3 regions of the Lysinibacillus sp. AR18-8 genome follow, and region 3 is predicted to be linked to each of the others. Evidence: predicted binding sites of a transcription regulator. Region 3 holds the regulator's gene; each other region holds the start of a gene.
What was found. The regulator CtsR, encoded in region 3, represses protease genes until heat stress. The targets are predictions, from matches to a motif close to ATGGTCAATAAAGGTCAAACA.
Positions count from the first base shown of each region.

Region 1: a site for CtsR is predicted at 1,222-1,242, ahead of clpP (ATP-dependent Clp endopeptidase proteolytic subunit ClpP). Genes of this name have one in related genera too.
Region 2: a site for CtsR is predicted at 5,887-5,907, ahead of BFM98_RS00975 (ATP-dependent Clp protease ATP-binding subunit). Genes of this name have one in related genera too.

Region 1 covers NZ_MDGU01000009.1:69,120-76,302, reverse strand. Annotated here, with positions in the region: gene BFM98_RS08380 (basic amino acid ABC transporter substrate-binding protein) at 1-446, opposite strand, end outside; tRNA gene BFM98_RS08375 (tRNA-Arg) at 945-1,019, opposite strand; gene clpP (ATP-dependent Clp endopeptidase proteolytic subunit ClpP) at 1,329-1,919, shown strand; gene BFM98_RS08365 (HPr family phosphocarrier protein) at 1,974-2,231, opposite strand; gene whiA (DNA-binding protein WhiA) at 2,344-3,291, opposite strand; gene BFM98_RS08355 (gluconeogenesis factor YvcK family protein) at 3,357-4,352, opposite strand; gene rapZ (RNase adapter RapZ) at 4,357-5,250, opposite strand; gene BFM98_RS08345 (NUDIX hydrolase) at 5,260-5,727, opposite strand; gene trxB (thioredoxin-disulfide reductase) at 6,076-7,020, opposite strand; gene BFM98_RS08335 (tetratricopeptide repeat protein) at 7,183-7,183, opposite strand, start outside.
Region 2 covers NZ_MDGU01000003.1:36,501-43,683, forward strand. Annotated here, with positions in the region: gene trpS (tryptophan--tRNA ligase) at 1-447, shown strand, start outside; gene BFM98_RS00955 (YuzI family membrane protein) at 450-671, opposite strand; gene fabF (beta-ketoacyl-ACP synthase II) at 778-2,019, opposite strand; gene BFM98_RS00965 (beta-ketoacyl-ACP synthase III) at 2,050-2,988, opposite strand; gene BFM98_RS00970 (YjzD family protein) at 3,454-3,648, shown strand; gene BFM98_RS00975 (ATP-dependent Clp protease ATP-binding subunit) at 3,698-5,824, opposite strand; gene BFM98_RS00980 (Crp/Fnr family transcriptional regulator) at 6,091-6,777, shown strand; gene BFM98_RS00985 (metal-sulfur cluster assembly factor) at 6,838-7,146, opposite strand.
Region 3 covers NZ_MDGU01000051.1:61,970-69,152, reverse strand. Annotated here, with positions in the region: gene BFM98_RS21110 (DUF4870 domain-containing protein) at 44-349, shown strand; gene BFM98_RS21105 (CtsR family transcriptional regulator) at 617-1,087, shown strand; gene BFM98_RS21100 (UvrB/UvrC motif-containing protein) at 1,101-1,643, shown strand; gene mcsB (protein-arginine kinase McsB) at 1,640-2,749, shown strand; gene BFM98_RS21090 (ATP-dependent Clp protease ATP-binding subunit) at 2,739-5,183, shown strand; gene radA (DNA repair protein RadA) at 5,275-6,651, shown strand; gene BFM98_RS21080 (PIN/TRAM domain-containing protein) at 6,934-7,183, shown strand, end outside.

The DNA of each region.
Region 1 (7,183 bases), on a different contig from region 3:
TCTTTTAATTCATCAAGAGATTTAATCTTTGAATCTTCTTTCACAACAATTAATAACTGAGACTCATAATACGGTTCTGTAAAATCAAATGATTCTTTACGCTCTTCCGTAATTGTGATTCCAGAAGCACCGATATCTGTTTCACCGTTCTTAATTGTTTGGAACACTGGCTCCCATCCAATATTATTCCACTCAACCTCAAAGTCCATCTCATCTGCAATAGCTTGTAGAATATCGACATCAATCCCTACAATTTTCCCTGAATCGTCAACAGATTCAAATGGTGCAAAAGTTGCCTCAGTACCTACTTTGTAAACCTTTTTGCCATCTCCACCATCTTCTGAAGATGAGCTACCTGAAGATGCATCATCTTTTGTACCACAACCTGCAAGTGCTAATGTTAAAGCTGCAATAATCATCAGTAACATCCAACCTGTTTTTTTCATTGTATTTCCCCCTAGTTCGATAATTTTCCGAATTACGTATTATTTTTCGCAATTCGGAAATGTTAGACTATTAGGTCAATTATATTAACATTATAGTATTTAGACAACAACTTTTCGCATAAAATTAAATATTTTTTCATATAAATTTATAATAAATTCATATAATTTGAAAAAACATGTATAAATAACAAGAAAATTAACCTAAAACTAATATATATACAATTAGAACCATGCCAAATTTCGATAAATTTAGGCAAAAAAAAAGAATCCCCTCAGATAGGATTCTTTTTTTCGACTATTACTAGTCTCACGTACAGTATGTTCACTAAAAAATAATTTGGAGTTGTTGCTTTTTTGAAGGTTTGAAAGGAATAAATAGGGGAATAATGCCAACTAGGACAGTATTCCCTTTATTCTTCCTCTCGATCTCCAGTAAGCAGGCTGCTAAACTACTTATTAGGAGATGAGCTATAACAGTATATCAATTGATCAGTAAAATGGCGCCCTCGGAGGGAATCGAACCCCCAGTGCAAGAACCGGAATCTTACGTGTTATCCATTACACCACGAGGGCAAAAGACACAAAAAAAAAGTACTCACTCTAGGCTTACGAAAAGCATGATGTAGATAACCCTCATTTTTGAAGCATACCTGCAAAATAGTGTCCTGTACTTTAAACCTTATAACCTTAATCATTATACAAGCCTATCCTATATAATTCAACCATAGAATGCAAAAACAATTTATTTTTTTTAATTTCACTTTAGCAGGGTTAATATTTGACCTTCCCTGACTATAATGTGTATGATAAGGATACAGCTGAAATACAAAGGAAAATTTTCAGCAAAGGTATTCGAATTTAGCTTTTTAAGGAGGATTTAACATGAATTTAATTCCTACAGTTATTGAACAAACTAGTCGTGGTGAGCGTGCATATGACATTTATTCACGTCTACTTAAAGACCGTATTATCCTTTTAGGAAGTGCTATTGATGACAATGTTGCTAACTCCATTGTCGCTCAGCTTCTTTTCCTACAAGCAGAAGATCCAGATAAAGATATCTCTCTTTATATTAACTCACCTGGCGGATCCATTACGGCTGGTATGGCTATCTATGACACAATGCAAATCATTAAACCACAGGTACAAACAATTTGTATTGGTATGGCTGCATCAATGGGTGCTTTCCTACTTGCAGCTGGAGAACCCGGTAAACGTTTTGCCTTACCAAATGCTGAAGTCATGATTCACCAACCACTAGGTGGTGCACAAGGTCAAGCGACAGAAATTGAAATTGCTGCTAAACGTATTCTATTCTTACGTGAGAAATTAAATGGCATTTTATCTGAACGCACTGGTCAACCACTTGAAGTCATTGCAAGAGACACAGATCGTGATAACTTCATGACTGCTGAACGTGCAAAAGAATACGGTTTAATCGATCATATTATGCACCGTAGCGATAATAAATAAAAAATAGAAGGCATCACAGAATTGCTCTGTGATGCCTTTTGTATTTAATGAATGTTAATCTTCATTTTCAATAATTGTTGCCAATGCTGTAACCGCTTGCTCAGCATCGTTACCTTCACTGCTTAAAGTCACTTCGGTACCTTTAGCAACTGCTAAGCTCATAACACCCATAATGGATTTGGCATTTACTTTTTTCTCATCTTTTTCTAGAAAGATATCAGCACTAAAACGATTTGCTTCTTGCACAAATAGTGCTGCTTGTCTAGCTTGTAGTCCTAATTTTAATTTAACCTGGACTCTTCTCTCAATCATTCTCAAAACTCCCCTTCACTACCGTTCGTCTATTAGTTTTATCTTACCTTACTTACTGGCAAAAGAACAATAAGCGATTAGCATGACATTCATACCTGAAAAGTATGATAACTTAACCACCTATTTTTTCACCACGCCTTAATGCATCCGCAATCTCATCAATTTTTCTCAATCGATGGTTAACACCTGATTTACTAACCGTTCCACTAGATACCATTTCACCAAGCTCTTTTAATGTCACATCTTGGTATTCAACACGGAGACGTGCTATTTCACGAAGCTTCTCCGGTAGTTGATCAAGACCAATTGAATTTTCAATAAATCGAATATTCTCAACCTGCCGTAATGCTGCTCCAATGGTTTTATTTAAATTGGCAGTTTCACAGTTCACAATACGGTTGACACTATTACGCATATCTCGCAAAATCCGAACATCTTCAAATTTCATCATAGCCTGATGCGCTCCAACAATATTAAGGAAATCTGAAATTTTTTCTGCTTCTTTTAAGTAAGTTACAAAGCCTTTTTTACGTTCAATTGTTTTGGCATTGAGTTCAAATTCATTCATCAAATCCATTAATGCCTCACCATGTTCTTTATATAAAGAATAAACCTCTAAATGATAAGCCGATGTTTCTGGATTATTGACGGAACCTCCTGCTAAAAAGGCTCCTCTTAAATAAGCTCTTTTTTGGCCGCTCTTTTGAATGAGCTTTCTTGAGATAGTATGGTTAAATTGAAAGTCGTCTGAGATGATTTCTAAATCAATTAATAGCTCACGCGCTCCTTCTCTTACACGGCATATATACACATTATTTTTTTTCAATCGCATTTTCTTACGAACAAGTAATTCAACATTGTACGGATACAATTTTTTCATAATCGTATATAGTCTTCTGGCAATTGCAGCGTTTTCGGTTTGCACGTCTAAGCTTAGTTGTTTATTTGCAAAGGATAATGAACCATTCATACGAATTAGGGCAGAAACTTCTGCTTTCATACAATGATTGTCCGCTTCTATTTGTGTCAATTCTTTTTTTGTTTCAGAAGCAAAAGACATATCACGCCCCCCTTTCAATCATGATTTCTATGTATATGTTCATCTTACCATATACAATAAAGCCATTATGTTTCTATTATTGGTCCTCTTACTTTTTGATGGTAAATATCAGCATAATCTACCAGCCATTCTGCAACATTTGTAGCATTATGTCGAACCGTTCCATCTGGTCGAATTGTAGCAATGTCTCGTTTGATAACTTCTAAACCCATACTTTCAAGCTTTGCTACGTCAAATGTTACTGGTTCCGCTCTTTCTTCTTTATACAGTTCTTTTACAGGGTTAGGGAGTTCTTCATCATTTACTAAAATGGAATCGATAAAATCATGGCCAACATGCTTATGTATGGCTGTTACATGATCGCCTGCTGTATAGGAAATGGTTTCACCCTTTTGTGTCATTAAATTACAAACATATATTTTTCTTCCTTTAGCCTTAACAACTGCTTCACCTATTTCCTTAACAAGCAAATTCGGAATAATACTTGTATATAAGCTTCCTGGTCCTATTAAAATATAGTCTGCACGAAGTATTGCACGAATAGCTTCTGGCAACGGTTGCACATTTTCAGGTACTAAAAAAACGCGATTAATGCGTTTCGTCGCTGTCGGGATTTTTGATTCTCCCTCGATAATTGAACCGTCCTCAAGCACAGCATGTAAGGTGATTTTTTTATTAGCTGCTGGAATAACTCGACCATGAACTTTTAAAACCTTTCCCATCTCACTGATAGCATGATTGAAATCACCAGTAATATCAGTAAGGGCTGTAAGCATTAAATTCCCTAAGGAGTGACCTCGTAAGTCTTCAGATGCCGAAAAACGGTATTGAAACATTTGCTCTACAAGGGGCTCAATATCTGATAATGCTGCAATCACATTACGTACATCGCCAGGCGGTGGGATATCGTAATCATCACGTAAACGACCTGAAGATCCACCATCATCTGCTACTGTTACAATAGCAGTAATATCAAATGGGTGATGCTTCAGACCGCGAAGTAACGTGGAGAGCCCTGTGCCACCACCAATTACCACAAGCTTTGTTTGCTTTTTCCCCATTCACTCATTCCTTTCTACGATTAATATCACGATGCGTAATAACCGTATTTTCCTTGCCCGCAAAATATGCACCAAAAAATTCTGCTAATGTCACGGAGCGATGCTGGCCCCCAGTACAACCAAAAGCAATAACAAGCTGTGATTTACCTTCTTGTCGATAGAGAGGAATCATAAAGTCTAATAAATCCGTCAGTTTTTGTATAAGGATTTGCGTATCTTCCAACGCTAACACATAAGAAGATACCTCTGTTTGAAGACCCGTTTTTGGACGTAGCTCCTCCACATAGTATGGGTTTTTAAGAAAACGAACATCAAACACTAAGTCCGCATCAATCGGCATACCATGTTTAAAGCCAAAGGACATAATGTTAACGGTAAAAATAGTATCTGCCTCACTTGCAAATTCTTTTACGATTTTTTCACGTAATTGCTTTGGTTTCATGTTAGATGTGTTATAAACAAAATTGGCACGACCCTTTACTTCAGATAAAAGTACTCGTTCCTGTTTAATTCCATCTAGAGGTAAACCATTCACTGCTAATGGATGTGCACGTCTCGTTTCTTTATACCGTCTGACTAATGTGGCATCATCTGCATCTAAAAATAAAATACGAGCAACAATATCGCCTTCTTTTAGTATATGGTCTAATGCGCCAATTAGAGCATCAAAAAAGTCTCCTCCGCGCATATCCATTACTGCTGCAATTCGGGTACTGTTTTTACCAGAATCTCTTAATAAGGTTAAAAAAGTTGTAAGTAACGCAGGTGGTAAATTATCAATACAGTAATACCCTAAATCCTCAAAGCTTTGAATAGCTACTGTTTTCCCAGCCCCAGACATTCCTGTAATAATAACCAATTCATGTGTACTTTGTTGGCCTTCAACCACCACTGTCATGCAACTCCTTTATTGTTCTTTTGAAATTTGTATTTTCTGATGAAGTAATTCAAAATTCGTTGTATAGTCAAACGTGCCATACTGAATGCCTGATTGCGAAACAGCAAATTGTAAATTAGTTCGATCTCCTTCAGCCATTGGCAAATGTGCTAAATCCTCTACTGGGTGCCATGCAAGTTTGCCTTCTCTTGTTTCTTCGAATGGTACTCCATCTACATCCTTTGCAACAAATGTATAGAGCATCCATTCATCCACTACGTCATTGTTCTCTTTAATGATCATCGTATAAACACCCTTTAAATGAACATGTAAAGGTATGACGTTTGTCTCTTCTTGAAACTCTCGAATAGCAGCCTCGAAGATTGACTCGCCACTCTCCATTTTCCCCCCTGGAGCTACATACCAGCCTCGTCTTGGTTTCTGAAGTAATAATACTTTACCGTCTTTTACGGCAATTAAATTTGCAATTCTTTGCATAGGCACACCTCTAATCACTTTTGCATTCTACTCTTCATTATAACAAGACCTTGTAAGTTTTGTCCTCATTTACAACTCTTGTACGCAGACAATTAACAATTTAGTTCTATTCAAAGATAACCATTTCATCTTGGGCGAAATTTACGTTTATCGTGATATTATTATTTGATTTTTTACACATAAAAAAGTAGGTTGCTCCCACCTATTGGAGGCGGAAACAACCTACTAAACAAAATAAAAGGGGGATTGCTAATTACATTTTTAATCATACACCTTTTATATGTCATTCAAGTTACAGCAATATTAAAACCACATTAAAATTGTATTTTTTTCCTTAAAATAGCCCTATTAGGCATTAATTTTCTCTAATAGCTCTTCTACATAATGTTGAACAGCTTGCGCGGCAATACTACCGTCACCAGTTGCTGTTACAATTTGACGAAGTGATTTTTCACGAACATCTCCAGCTGCAAAGATACCTGGAATTTTTGTTTCCATCGTTTCATTTGTCAAAATATAGCCAGCCTCATTTAAAATACCTAATGACTCAAATGGTTTCGTTAAAGGAAGCATACCTATATAGACGAAAACACCATCTGTAGCAAATTCAGATTCTGTACCATCGACAGTTGATTGTAGTGTTACACTGCCAACTTTACCATTCGCTTCATTGATTTCTTTTACAGTTGCATTCCAAATGAAATCAATTTTTTCATTGGCAAAGGCACGATCTTGGAGAATTTTTTGTGCACGTAATTTATCACGACGGTGGACAATTGTCACTTTATCAGCAAAGCGAGTTAAATAAACACCCTCTTCAACAGCTGAATCTCCGCCACCTACGACAACTAGATTTTTTTGTTTAAAGAATGCTCCATCACATACTGCACAGTAGCTGACACCACGGCCACCAAGCTCTTTTTCACCAGGCACACCCATTTTTTTATACTCAGCACCAGTGGTGATAATAATGGCACGTGTTTTATATTCTTTTGCACCTGATTTAATTGTTTTATATTCTTCTCCATCGATGATTTCCGTTACATCACCATAGGCATATTCAGCACCAAATTTTTTAGCATGCTCAAACATTTTTGTAGAAAGCTCTGGTCCTAAAATTGTCTCAAAACCTGGGTAGTTTTCTACTTCTTCTGTGTTTGCCATTTGTCCACCAGGAATGCCACGTTCAATCATTAAAGTAGACAAATTTGCACGAGATGTATAAACAGCGGCAGTCATCCCAGCAGGACCTGCACCAATAATTACTACATCATAAATTTTTTCTTCCGACATAAATACTTCCCCCTAAACAGAATACTTTTTATCTTCATTCAACCAATACATCTAACGTCATCTATAGAAGAAGATCAATGACGCTAAGGAAAAATTGGTGATAGCGTTAGTATGTTCATCGTATGTGAAAGTATAAAGTTATTCAACTATGTTGCTCACACAT
Region 2 (7,183 bases), on a different contig from region 3:
CGCATTAAATCCTTACAAGAGCCAACAAAGAAAATGAGTAAATCAGATCCAAATACGAAAGCGACAATTCGCTTATTAGATACTGCGAAAGACATTGAGAAAAAAATTAAATCAGCTGTAACTGACTCTGACGGCATCGTTGCATTTGATGTGGAAAATAAACCAGGTGTTTCAAATTTATTGACAATCGAATCAGCTATTTCAGGGGTAGCCGTTGAAGATTTAGTCAAAAAATATGAGGGAATTGGTTATGGTGGATTCAAGCAGGGTGTAGCAACAGCAGTAATTGAACACCTAACACCTATTCAAGAGAAATTCTATCATCTAGTAGAATCATCAGAATTAGATGTCATTCTAGATGAAGGTGCTGAAAAGGCGAATGCGATTGCTAGTGCTACATTAAAACGTATGGAAGATGCTATGGGTCTTGGTCGCGCACGTCGCTAAACTTACGGCTTGTCTGAGGATCGATCAAAGCCCAAATCAAGCACAACTGCGCAGATGATGATACAGGCTCCTACCGCCATATAAAATTCTGTTGTTTGAAAAATAAATTTGAAAACAACCTTCCATGAATAACCTAGTGTGCGGTAATTTAAATACAATATGAGATTCCCTACAGAGAGGATCATTAAGCCATAACTTACTAAAAATAAAAAGAGACGAAACATAGTAAGGGCATCCTTTCTATTTCTTCTTACTTATCATTTATTCACAAAACTATAAAAAAAGACGTCAGCCATTTAAATTTGGCTGACGTTTTTTTATGTTTATCTATTATGCTTCATATTTTTTGAATAGGAGACTTGCATTATGACCACCAAAACCAAGAGAATTACTCATTGCATATTGAATATTTGCTTCTCTTGCTTCGTTTGGAACATAATCTAAATCACATTCAGGATCAGGATCTTTTAAATTGATTGTAGGTGGTAAAATCCCTTCTTTAAGGGCTAATGCTGTGAAAATAGCTTCCACACCACCTGCTGCTCCTAATAAGTGACCCGTCATAGATTTTGTTGAGCTCATTGCAAGGTTATACGCATGATCACCAAAAGCAGTTTTCACAGCTTGTGTTTCGAATAAATCGTTATATGGCGTACTTGTACCATGGGCATTAATATAATCAACTTGTGATGGCTCTACGCCACCATCTGTTAATGCTTGCGTCATCGCACGTGCTGCACCTTCACCCTCTGGAGCTGGAGCCGTAATGTGATGCGCATCCCCAGTTGCACCATAACCTAAAACTTCAGCATAGATTTTGGCACCACGAGCTTTTGCATGTTCATATTCTTCTAAAATGACAATACCCGCTCCTTCTCCGATAATAAAGCCATCTCGGTTTTTATCGAATGGGCGACATGCTGCTTGTGGATCTTGATTTAATGATAGTGCTGTATTGGCACAAAAACCTGCAACCGCCATTGTTACGATTGGTGATTCAGCACCACCAGAAATCATAACATCAGCATCTCCACGCTCAATTACTTTAAAGGCATCACCAATAGAGTTTGTGCCTGAAGCACATGCCGTTACAGAACAAGAATTAATCCCCTTTGCCCCAAAGTGAATAGAGACTTGGCCCGATGCCATATCAGGAATCATCATTGGGATAAAGAAAGGACTAACACGTCTTGCGCCACGCTCTTGGAATGTTAAAAATTGTTGTTCATATGTTTCCATTCCACCGATACCAGAACCAATCCATACACCTGCACGTGGAGCTAGCTCTTCATCAATTGTTAGCTGTGCATCTTCCATTGCCATAATAGAAGCCGCTAATGCGTATTGTGTGAAGCGATCCATTTTACGTGCTTCCTTACGATCAATGTATTTTTCAATATCAAAGTCCTTTACTTCTGCGGCGATTTTTGCGGCAAAAAGATCTTTATTTAAACGTGTCAGCTCACCAATGCCAGATTTACCAGCTTTAATGTTTGCCCATGTTTCTTCGATGCTATTTCCTAGTGGTGTAACTGCGCCAATTCCTGTAATTACTACTCGTCTTTTACTCATTGTCTTACTCCCCTCAAGCATTTTTCCTACTTATTTTCCCCATCTCATGGCTACGGCACCCCATGTTAAGCCGCCACCAAAACCTACAAGGACTAATAAATCATCCTCTTTAATCTTACCTGCTTCGAGCTCATCTACCAAGGAAATACCAATAGATGCTGCTGAAGTATTTCCGTATTTATGAATCGTTTTTGACATTTTTTCTGGTGGTAGCTCTAAACGCTCACGTGCAGATTCCATAATACGTATATTTGCCTGATGTGGCACTAGGAAATCAACGTCTTCTTTTGTTAATCCCGCTTTCTCTAATACATTAACAGCCGATTCACCCATTTGTCGAACAGCAAATTTAAACACTTCACGACCATTCATCGCAATTGTATCTTGCTTCGTTAAATAAAGATTCTTTCCGCCTGTACCATCTGCACCAAGTTCAAAGGATAGAATACCTCTACCTTCAGAGACTTGCCCAATGATAGCTGCACTGGCACCATCGCCAAATAATACAGCTGTATTGCGATCTTCCCAATCAACGACTTTAGACAGCTTTTCAACACCTACTACTAAGACATATTTATAAGCATTTGCCTCAACAAAGTGCTTTGCTGTCACTAAACTATATATAAATCCTGCACATGCTGCTGCTTGATCCATTGCTGCAGCATTTACTGCTCCGATTTGTTCCTGAATCATACAAGCTACACTTGGAAAAGTTTGATCCTGTGTGACAGTTGCTACAAGAATTAAACCAATTTCCTCAGGCGTAATACCCGCATTTGCAATAGCTTCTTTTGCAGCAGCTACTGCCAAATCTGAAGTTTCCTGATCATCTGCCGCAAAATGACGTTCTTCAATGCCTGTTCGAGTACGAATCCATTCATCAGAAGTATCCATGATTTTTTCCAAATCAAAATTTGTAACGACCTTCTCAGGAACATATTTGCCTATTCCTATAATACCAGCGTTCATATAGCAACCCCTCAGCTTTCTTACTATCAATTATTAGTAACTGGTCATAATTATAACGCATATAAAAGGAATGACGCAAGATGATTTAAAATTTATGCGGCGGAGGGTAGTGTTCTTTGAATATAGAAGTGAAGAATTTTATGGAATGAGGTTATTCTGTTTAGAGCTTTATCTATCGTACTTTGTTGAGCTTGTTCATTATTTTTCAAAGCACCTTGCATCATGTATGAGCGGTGTTCTTCCCTTTTGGAGCACTTTTCACCCGCTTAGGAGCGCATTCCCCTATTTCAGAGCTGTTCCTAAATACTTTACATTACTAAACATAAAATACTAAATCTCATATTTGTTGTGACAAAATCGCCATGTTTCACATAAATGGTTCATTTTTTTTTGATTTATGTTATGATATGATAATGAATATGAGTAAAACCTTATGATGAAAAAAGTTCGGTTGAGGTGAAATTAATGCAATATATCGTAACGTTCATATGGTCATTCCTACTAGTTTCTATGTTAAACTACGTAGTCAGCTCTGTACTTGGTGTACCATTTGATTTCAAAACTGGGGCAATCGTTTCTGTTGTATTCTCCATCCTTATCTTTATTATTGGAGCAATCATTCCAAACGACCCTACACCAGAAGCTGCAGACCATCATTAATTCAGCTAGAAAAAACCTGTTCAGCTTCATGCCGAACAGGTTTTTTCTGTTATTTTTCCACAACACATTGACCCTCATGCATTTTCACATGCAACGTCTCCCCCGGTAAAACTTCTCCGCGTAATAGTTCTTTAGCAACGGCTGTTTCGATATGTCGCTGTACAAAGCGTTTTAGTGGTCTTGCTCCAAATTGGGCATCTGCACCTTGCTCTACTACCCAATCAATGACTTCTTGCTCCACAGATAAAGTAATTTCTTGCTCTGCGACACGTTTAATCAATTGCTCCACATACTTCCAGGCAATCGCAGTTAAATGTTTAGTAGATAATGCATGGAAGAAGATGATATCATCCATTCTGTTTAATAGCTCAGGTTTAAAATGTTGTCGTAGGGCTGACATGACTAAGTCCTCCACAGCCGCATCATTTTCCTTTGCCTCCATTAAATAACTTGATCCGATATTCGAAGTTAAAATGACTACTGTATTTGTAAAATTCACCATTCGTCCCTGACTATCTGTAATGCGCCCATCATCTAAAATTTGCAATAAAATGTTCGCCACATCAGGATGAGCTTTTTCAATCTCGTCTAGTAGCACCACAGAATAAGGATTTCGGCGAACTGCTTCCGTTAGTTGTCCACCTTCCTCATAGCCCACATAGCCTGGAGGAGCCCCAACAAGTCGAGACACACTATGTTTCTCCATGTATTCACTCATATCAATCCGAATAAAGTGATCTTCTGAATCAAATAACTGTGCAGCAAGTGCCTTGGCAAGTTCTGTTTTACCTACACCAGTTGGACCTAAAAATAAAAAGCTACCAATAGGTCGGTGTGGATCTTTGATACCTGCACGTGCACGCCATACCGCTTCTGTCACTAATTGAACTGCTGTATCTTGTCCAACCACACGTTCATGTAATGTATCCTTTAAACGTAATAATTTTTCACGCTCACCCTCTACTAATTTTGTTACAGGGATTCCTGTCCAACGTGAAACAATTGCTGCGATTTCATCTGCTGTTACCTCTTCACGTAAAATACGAGATTCTGCACCGTTCTCTAATTCCTTTTCAAGTACCTGAATGTCTTTTTCAAGTGTCGGAATTTTACCATGACGTAATTCAGCAGCTTTATTTAAATCATATTTACTTTCTGCCTCATCTAGATCACGACGATATTTATCCAATGTTTCACGTTTTTTCTGAATATCGTGTAGTTTTTCTTTTTCTGCTTCCCATTGTTGTCGCATGCCCTTAGATGACTCTTTTAACTTTGTTAATTCTTCGCGTAATTGCTCCAGACGTTTTTTACTTGCCTCGTCCTTTTCCTTACGCAATGCCTGTTCCTCAATTTCAAGCTGCATAATACGACGTGTGACTGCGTCTAATTCCTGTGGCATTGAATCAATTTCTGTACGAATCATTGCACAAGCCTCATCAATTAAATCAATGGCCTTATCAGGTAAAAATCGTTCTGTAATATAGCGATTGGATAGTTCTGCTGCCGCAACAATTGCTCTGTCATGAATACGTACTGCGTGATGTAATTCAAAGCGTTCCTTTAAACCACGTAAAATGGATACCGTATCCTCTATAGATGGCTCACGCACTAGTACTTGCTGGAATCGACGTTCTAAGGCAGGATCCTTTTCAATGTACATACGATATTCGTCTAAGGTAGTAGCACCAATACAGTGTAATTCACCACGTGCTAGCATAGGTTTTAGCATATTTCCTGCATCCATAGCGCCATCTGTTTTTCCTGCACCTACGATCGTATGAATTTCATCAATAAATAGAATGATTTGTCCTTCTGATTCTTTTACTTCTTTTAGCACACCTTTTAAGCGTTCTTCAAATTGTCCACGATAACTTGCACCAGCGATTAACGCACTCATATCCAGTTCATATAGCACACATTCTTTCAAGCCTTCTGGTACATCACCTTTAACAATACGCTGTGCTAAACCTTCCACAATTGCCGTTTTACCAACTCCTGGTTCACCGATTAATACAGGATTATTTTTCGTTTTACGTGTTAGAATACGAATTACATTTCGAATTTCTTCATCACGCCCGATAACAGGATCCATCTTGCCGTTTTTTACTTCTTCAATTAAATTGCGCCCAAATTGTTCTAATGGTTTTTTATTGTCTGTTTGTTGAAATTGCATAGCTAGCACTCCTTTTTTTCATATTTCTCATTATTTATATACCCATTCTTATTCATTAAAAAAGTTTGACCTTTTTTGACTAACTTTATTTTACATCACTAGACAATGCTTAGCAAAGAAATCGCCCTAAAATTTTTTCACTTATTATGGAAGTTTACGTTATAATAATGGTATGTTTCTATGTTTTAGTATCGAAATCCACTATCCTTTTGTAATAATCGCCATTTATTACAAAAAGAAAGCGATGTGTTGGAGATATGGTTTTAATGGATAATATGTTTGAAAAAATTAAAGATCTTTTTCAAAACAACGGTGTTTTTATCAAAGTGAATAAAGGAAATAAAATTTTTCTAGAGGGTGAACGGGCAAAAGAAATTTATTACATCCAATCAGGTGTTATTTCGATTAGCCAAGAATCCGAGACGGGTAAGGAATTAACCATTCGTATTTGTGGCCCTGACAGCATAATAGGAGAAGGTTCGTTATTTTGTAATCTCGTCTATAATTCAATGACTGCCAAAGTTTTAGAACCCTCTACGTTGTATGTTTTGAGTCGTAAATCTTTGGAGCATTTACTAGAAGAGCAGCCGACAGTTATGGTGGAATACATGAAGTGGCTACAAACAGAAAACTTAAAGCATCAGAGTCGTTTGCGCGATTTAGTGTTAAACGGTAAAAAAGGTGCTCTATTTTCAACGCTCATTCGGCTGTCCAATACGTATGGTAAACCTGTAGAAAATGACTCGATTTTTATTGATTTTCAGCTAACAAATACAGAAATTGCAAATCTGTGTGCGACAAGTCGGGAAATGATTAATCGTATGCTGAATGATTTAAAAAAACATGAGATTATCACTTTTGATAAAGGATTTATTACCATTCATGATTTACAATTTTTAAAAAATGAAATTGCCTGTGAAAATTGTCCATTACAAATATGCCGTATCGATTAGTTTCGTTACAAGCAAAAACCCTGCTTATTGAAAAATAAGCAGGGTTTTAAATAATCCATTTTAACGTACGCCCAATGCCATTTTGGCATAGCGTGACATTTTATCTTTCGACCAAGGCGGATTCCATACAATATTAACATTTGTACTTTTCACTTCTGGAAGTTCACCTAACGCCGTATTCACTTGATCCACAATGACTGGACCAAGTGGACAGCCCATAGATGTTAGTGTCATCGTAACAGTTGCAACACCTTCATCATCTAATTCCACATCATATACTAAACCTAAGTTGACAATATCAATGCCAAGCTCAGGATCAATTACGTTTTCTAAAGCACCTAACATGCTATCTTTCATATCCTGATCCATTCGTATTTCTCCTTCCATCATAGTGTTAACCTTATCA
Region 3 (7,183 bases):
TACATAAAACATAGAATAAAGTTCAAAGAAAGGGTTGATATATATGGAGACTAAATGGTCTAAAGTAATCATACACGCAAGTGCATTTTTTGCGCCATGGTTAGTGCCCATTATTTTCTTTTTAATTAGTTCGGATGAGGAAGTAAAGGCAATTTCTATTCAAGCACTGCTATTCCAAATTGTCATGGGTGTTTTAATTGCTATCTCTGTTGGTTTAAGCTTTGTCCTTATTGGCTTACCATTTTTAATCATTTTCGGCATTATGGTATTTGTGGTACCGATCATCGGTATCGTAAAAGCATTGTCTGATGAACCTTGGCGTTATCCAATTGTTGGTCGCTGGGTATAATTTTCATAGACGCAAGTATATGCTAGTTGCATATGCTTGCGTTTTTTCTATGACGAATAAGGGTACATTAGGTGTATAAGGAAATTATTAAACCGTAAACAAATGATCGAAAAAGGGCTCTTTTCGGCTCTTAAAAAGCCTTTTTCAAGACTTTCCACTTTTCTATGGGCGAAATCATTGCAATTTTTTTCAAGCGTTTTGTATAATATACTCAAAGAAAGTCAAAGATAGTCAAAGTCAGTGAAGCAAGCGAGGTGTATTCCTAAAATGCGTAATATATCAGACATCATAGAGGGTTACTTAAAGCAAGTACTTGAATTAGGTGGAGAAGGGCATATTGAAATTAAACGTAGTGAAATCGCTGATAAATTTCAATGTGTACCATCACAAATAAATTATGTTATTAATACAAGATTTACTGCCGAGCGGGGTTACCTTGTTGAGAGCAAACGTGGTGGTGGTGGATACATTCGAATTTTACGTGTCCGCGCGAATTCACAGATTGATTTAATCGACGATGTTCTCAGGCAAATTGAAGGTGGGGCATCACAAACAATGGCAGAAGATTTGGTTTATCGACTCATTGATGAGCAGGTAATTTCCAAGCGAGAAGCGAAATTAATGTTAGCAGCAATTGATCGCTCCACGATCGACTTGCATCTCCCCTTAAGAGATGTCATTCGATCAAAAATATTGCGAGCAATGCTGACAACAATAAAATATGAACAACAAAAATAGTGAGGTGATGGAAATGATATGCGAACATTGTAAACAACGTAATGCGACAGTTACAGTAACACAAGTTCAAAGTGGGCAAAAAGTAGAGCATCATTATTGTGACGTCTGCGCCTCACAATTCCATCCATTTCATGCAGAGTTTAAACAAGAGCCAGTATCTATTCAACAGTTATTGTCTAACTGGTTTGGCTCTCCTACATGGCAAAAGGTGGGGGAAAAACAACAGGTACAACCACAACAGCAAACATGCCCACAATGTGGATTTTCGTATAAGCAATTTTTAAAAGAAGGAAAATTCGGGTGCCCAAGCTGTTATGACACATTTGGAGATCATTTGCCAAAGCTTTTTAATCGTATTCAGGCAGGTCCACAACACATTGGAAAAATGCCTGGTGCTCGCAGTAATGTGTATGTTATTAAAAAGCAAATAGAAGATATCCGCAAGCGTATGAAATCCGCCGTAGATGAGGAACAGTTTGAAGAAGCGGCGAAGCTACGTGATGAAGTTAAAGAGCTAGAGAAGCATCTACAATTTGAAGGTGGTGATGTGACATGATGATTGAATCATTTTTAGAGCGTGCGACACCAACTTGGATGCATATCAAAGATGATTACTCAGATATCGTCATTAGTACACGGATCCGCCTTGCACGAAATTTAGATGGCTATCGTTTTCCATTAGCGTTTTCAGAAAATGAGGCACTGCAAGTGGAACAGGCCGTTACACATGCTGTCAGCGATAGCCCAACTCTTCAAAATGATTATGCTTATTTTGCTATAAAGGATTTAACCCCTTTACAGCGTCAAATTCTTGTAGAAAAGCATTTGATTAGCCCGCAACTGGCTAAAAAAGAGCAAGTGGGCTCTATACTACTCTCTGAAGACGAATCCGTTAGCATTATGGTGAATGAAGAGGATCATTTACGCATTCAATGTATGACAGCAAGTTTTCAACTTCAAAGTGCTTATGAACAAGCAAATAAGATTGATCGTATCCTAGAGAAAGTATTACCGTATGCTTTTCGAGATACTTTTGGTTATTTAACAAGCTGTCCAACGAATATTGGTACGGGTCTACGAGCATCCGTCATGATGCATTTACCCGCTCTTACATTAACTGGGCAAATGAATCAAATTATAAATGCCATGACACGCTTAGGAATGACTGTAAGAGGTATATATGGTGAAGGAAGCGAAAATTTAGGGAATGTTTATCAAGTGTCTAACCAAATTACACTTGGGAAGACAGAGGAAGATATTTTAGCAGATATACAAAGTGTCGCTGAAAAGATTATTCAAAAAGAGCGGCATGCAAGAGGTAAATTAATGGAAAAGGCAGAGCTTGCGCTAGAAGATCGCGTATATCGAGCTTTAGGTACCCTTACACATGCAAGAATTTTAACAAGTGAGGAAGCTGCTACTTGCCTATCTAATGTTCGTTTAGGAGTAGATTTACAATTGATTGATGGTATACAAACAACGACCTTAAATGAATGTGTTGTTAGTATGCAACCAGGTTTTTTACAGCACTATGCAGGTGAGGCATTACCACCTGCTGAGCGGGATCGTGTACGAGCGGAGATGCTTCGTGAGACATTATCTCAAGAACATGCGAATAAGCCTATAAATGGGGAAAAAGGAGAGGATTTATATGATGTTTAATCGTTTTACACAACGCGCGCAAAAAGTATTACAGCTTGCTCAGGAAGAGGCTATTCGTTGGAAGCACGAATCTATCGGTACAGAGCATATTCTATTAGGGCTTATACGTGAAGGCGGCGGTATTGCTGCGAAAGCGTTAGAAGCCATTGATATTAGTCCTCAAATGATTGAAGCTGGCATTGAAGAATTAGTTGGTAAAGGCAAAGAAGATGTCGGTCCAATCGTTCATTATACACCAAGAGCTAAAAAAGTAATTGAATTATCTGTTGATGAGTCACGTAAACTAGGTCACTCCTATATCGGTACAGAGCATCTATTATTGGCGCTTATACGTGAGGGTGAGGGCGTGGCAGCTCGCGTTTTAAACAATGCGGGAGTCGGTTTAAATAAAGCTCGCCAGCAAGTATTATTGCTATTAGGTAATAATGATAATGCACAATCTGGTCAACAAGCAGCCCAAGCTGCCAATACACCAACATTAGATAGCCTAGCACGTGATTTAACACAAATTGCACGTGAAGGTACTTTAGACCCTGTTATTGGCCGAAGCAAGGAAATTACACGAGTTATTGAAGTTTTATCGCGTCGTACGAAAAATAACCCTGTATTGATTGGTGAGCCAGGTGTTGGTAAAACAGCGATTGCTGAAGGATTGGCACAGCAAATTATTAATAACGAGGTGCCAGAAATCCTTCGTGACAAACGTGTAATGACACTAGATATGGGGACAGTTGTTGCAGGTACAAAATATCGTGGAGAATTTGAAGATCGTTTGAAAAAAGTGATGGATGAAATTCGCCAAGCAGGCAACATCATTTTATTTATTGACGAATTGCATACATTAATTGGTGCGGGCGGTGCTGAAGGTGCGATTGATGCATCAAATATCTTAAAACCTTCTTTAGCACGTGGGGAGCTTCAATGTATTGGTGCCACAACACTTGATGAGTATCGCAAGTACATTGAAAAGGATGCGGCCTTAGAGCGTCGTTTCCAACCAATCCAAGTGGATGAGCCGACAGTGGAAGAGGCTATTCTAATTATTCAAGGCTTACGCGATCGTTATGAAGCGCATCACCGTGTGAAAATTACAGATGAAGCGATTGAAGCAGCGGCAAAAATGAGTGATAGATATATTTCTGACCGATTCTTACCAGATAAAGCGATTGACTTAATCGATGAAGCAGGTTCTAAAGTACGCTTACGCTCATTCGCAGTACCACCAAACTTAAAGGCGCTTGAGGATAAGCTTGAAAATGTTCGTTCTGAAAAAAATGCAGCCGTATCAGGTCAAGAATTTGAAAAGGCAGCAGCGCTAAGAGATACAGAGCAAAAGCTGAAGGATGAAATTGAAGCTACTCGAAAAAATTGGAAAGAAGAGCAAGGTAAAGCCGAATCTAAAGTGACTGTGGATGATGTAGCAGCAGTTGTATCAATGTGGACAGGAATCCCAGTAGCTAAAATTGCTTCTGAAGAATCTTCGAAGTTATTACAGCTTGAAGAAGAGTTACACAAACGTGTAGTAGGGCAAGGAGAAGCAGTAGAAGCGATTTCTCGTGCAATACGTCGTGCAAGAGCAGGCTTAAAAGATCCAAAACGACCAATTGGCTCATTTATCTTCTTAGGACCTACAGGCGTTGGTAAAACAGAGCTTGCAAGAGCACTTGCTGAGGTAATGTTTGGCGATGAGGATGCGATGATTCGTGTTGACATGTCCGAGTACATGGAGAAACATTCGACTTCTCGTTTAGTAGGTTCACCTCCGGGCTATGTAGGCTTCGATGATGGTGGCCAACTGACAGAGAAAGTTCGCCGTAAGCCATATTCAGTCGTTTTATTAGATGAAATTGAAAAGGCACACCCTGATGTATTCAATATTCTATTGCAAGTGCTTGAAGATGGTCGTTTAACAGACTCTAAGGGACGTGTAGTAGACTTCCGCAATACAGTGGTCATTATGACTTCAAACGTTGGTGCGGATGCATTAAAATACCAAAAGAACCTTGGTTTCAATGTAGGTGGTGCAGAGTCTAAGCATAAAGACATGAAAGGTACGATGTTAGAAGAATTGAAAAAAGCATTCCGTCCAGAATTCTTAAACCGTATCGATGAAATGATTGTCTTCCACGCATTAGAAAAAGAGCACTTAAAAGAAATCATTGCGATGATGGGCAATGCTTTAACAAAACGCTTGCAAGAGCAAGACATTTCGTTAGAGCTGACTGATGCAGCACTTGAAAAAATTGCTGAAGAAGGCTATGACCCTCAATATGGTGCTCGTCCTTTACGTCGTGCATTACAAAAACAAGTAGAGGATCGATTATCAGAAGAATTACTAAAGGGTAATGTAGAAAAGGGTAATCAGGTTGTCATTGATTACGTAAACGATGAGTTTGTTGTAAAGAAAAAAGAGGGAGTTTCCATCTCTAAATAATTTCAAGGAAAGACAGTAAGGCTTTAAGTGCCAAGCTGTCTTTTTTTCTGTACAATTAAGGATAAGAACAAATATTCGAGGTGAAAGCAATTTGGCAAAGAAAAAAACGAAATTTGTATGTTCAGGCTGTGGCTATGAATCTGCTAAATGGATGGGAAGATGCCCTGGGTGTGGTGAATGGAATAAAATGGTAGAAGAAGTAGAAATGGTTGCAAAAGGCCCACGTGGAGCATTTCAACATTCTGCTACAGTTACTCAAAAGGCAATCCCGATTATCCAAGTGGAAGCTACTGAAGAATCGCGCGTAGCAACAGAAATGGGCGAACTCAATCGTGTATTAGGCGGTGGCATTGTACCTGGTTCTCTAGTATTAATTGGGGGTGATCCTGGAATAGGGAAATCAACATTACTATTACAGGTTTCCGCATTACTCTCGAATAAAGGGCATCGCGTACTTTATATTTCTGGAGAGGAATCTATTCGTCAAACGAAATTACGAGCAGAGCGTTTAGGAGTGATTTCTCAAGAGCTCTACATATACTCCGAAACAAACCTAGAGTTTTTAAACCAAACCATTGATGAAGTACAACCTAAATTTGTCATTGTGGATTCCATACAAACGGTCTTTCATCCAGAAGTAACAAGCGCCCCAGGTAGTGTCTCACAGGTTCGTGAATGTACAGCCGAGCTGATGCGAATCGCTAAAACAAAAGGTATTGCTATTTTTCTAGTAGGGCATGTCACAAAAGAGGGACAAATTGCAGGGCCACGTATTTTAGAGCATATGGTGGATACTGTACTGTACTTTGAAGGGGAGAGACATCATAATCATCGTATTTTACGAAGCCAAAAAAACCGCTTCGGATCTACAAATGAAATTGCTATATTTGAAATGCTTCAAGGTGGGTTAAAGGAAGTTCTAAACCCTTCTGAGTTATTTTTACAGGAGCGTTCACAAGGTGCGGCGGGGTCAACTATTGTAGCCTCAATGGAGGGGACAAGGCCAATCCTTGTTGAAATTCAATCCTTAGTTACGCCTACGAGCTTTAACTATCCTAAACGTATGGCCACAGGTGTCGATCAAAACCGAGTACAATTGCTAATGGCTGTACTAGAAAAGCGTATGGGTCTCATGCTACAAGCTCAGGATGCATATATTAAAGTTGCTGGTGGTGTCAAGCTGGATGAGCCAGCAATAGATTTAGCGGTGTTGACAAGCATTGTATCTAGTTTTAAGGATCAGGCAGTGCGTGCAACGGATTGCTTTATTGGTGAGGTCGGACTGACAGGTGAGGTCCGTCGGGTATCACGTATAGAACAGCGAGTCATTGAAGCGGCGAAGCTTGGATTTAAAAGAGCTTTCATTCCTTCTTCGAATATTGGTGGTTGGGAATTTCCGCAGGGAATTGAAATTGTTGGTGTAGAAACGATAAAAGATGCACTAAATGCATGCTTTAGAGAGTTATAAAGGAGGTTGTGCATGTTGGATATTATTCTGACATGCATTTTCCTTCATTTTTAATGCTAATATCGGAAACTCATATAAAAGAATAAACGTCCTAAATAATAGCTGATGAATGAATAAAGGATTTCATCTAGTACGAACAAAATAGAAGTTTGTAAAATTTTGTCTAACTATCTTATCCTTGTTTCACAACATCAAAAATAATGAGATTTTGACTGAGCTCATGAAAGATTTTCTACCGTAAACTATGTATAATCTTAACTAACAATTAGGAGGTGACAGCTTGTGAAAAAATTTGTTCAAATTGCGTTTTTACTGATTGGAGGAGCATTGGGCCTTGTTTTCTTACCGCCATTATACGAATTGCTTCATTTATCATCTAATCCTTGGCTAGATAATCCTTATGTATCAGTAGCTCTAGGCGCACTTTTACTGTTTACACTATCTTTTGCATTTTCCGATTACTTTGTAAGGCTCATTAGCTGGATGGAAGAAGTTCTGTTTAAGGTTCCTATCGGAGATTTATTATTTGGTA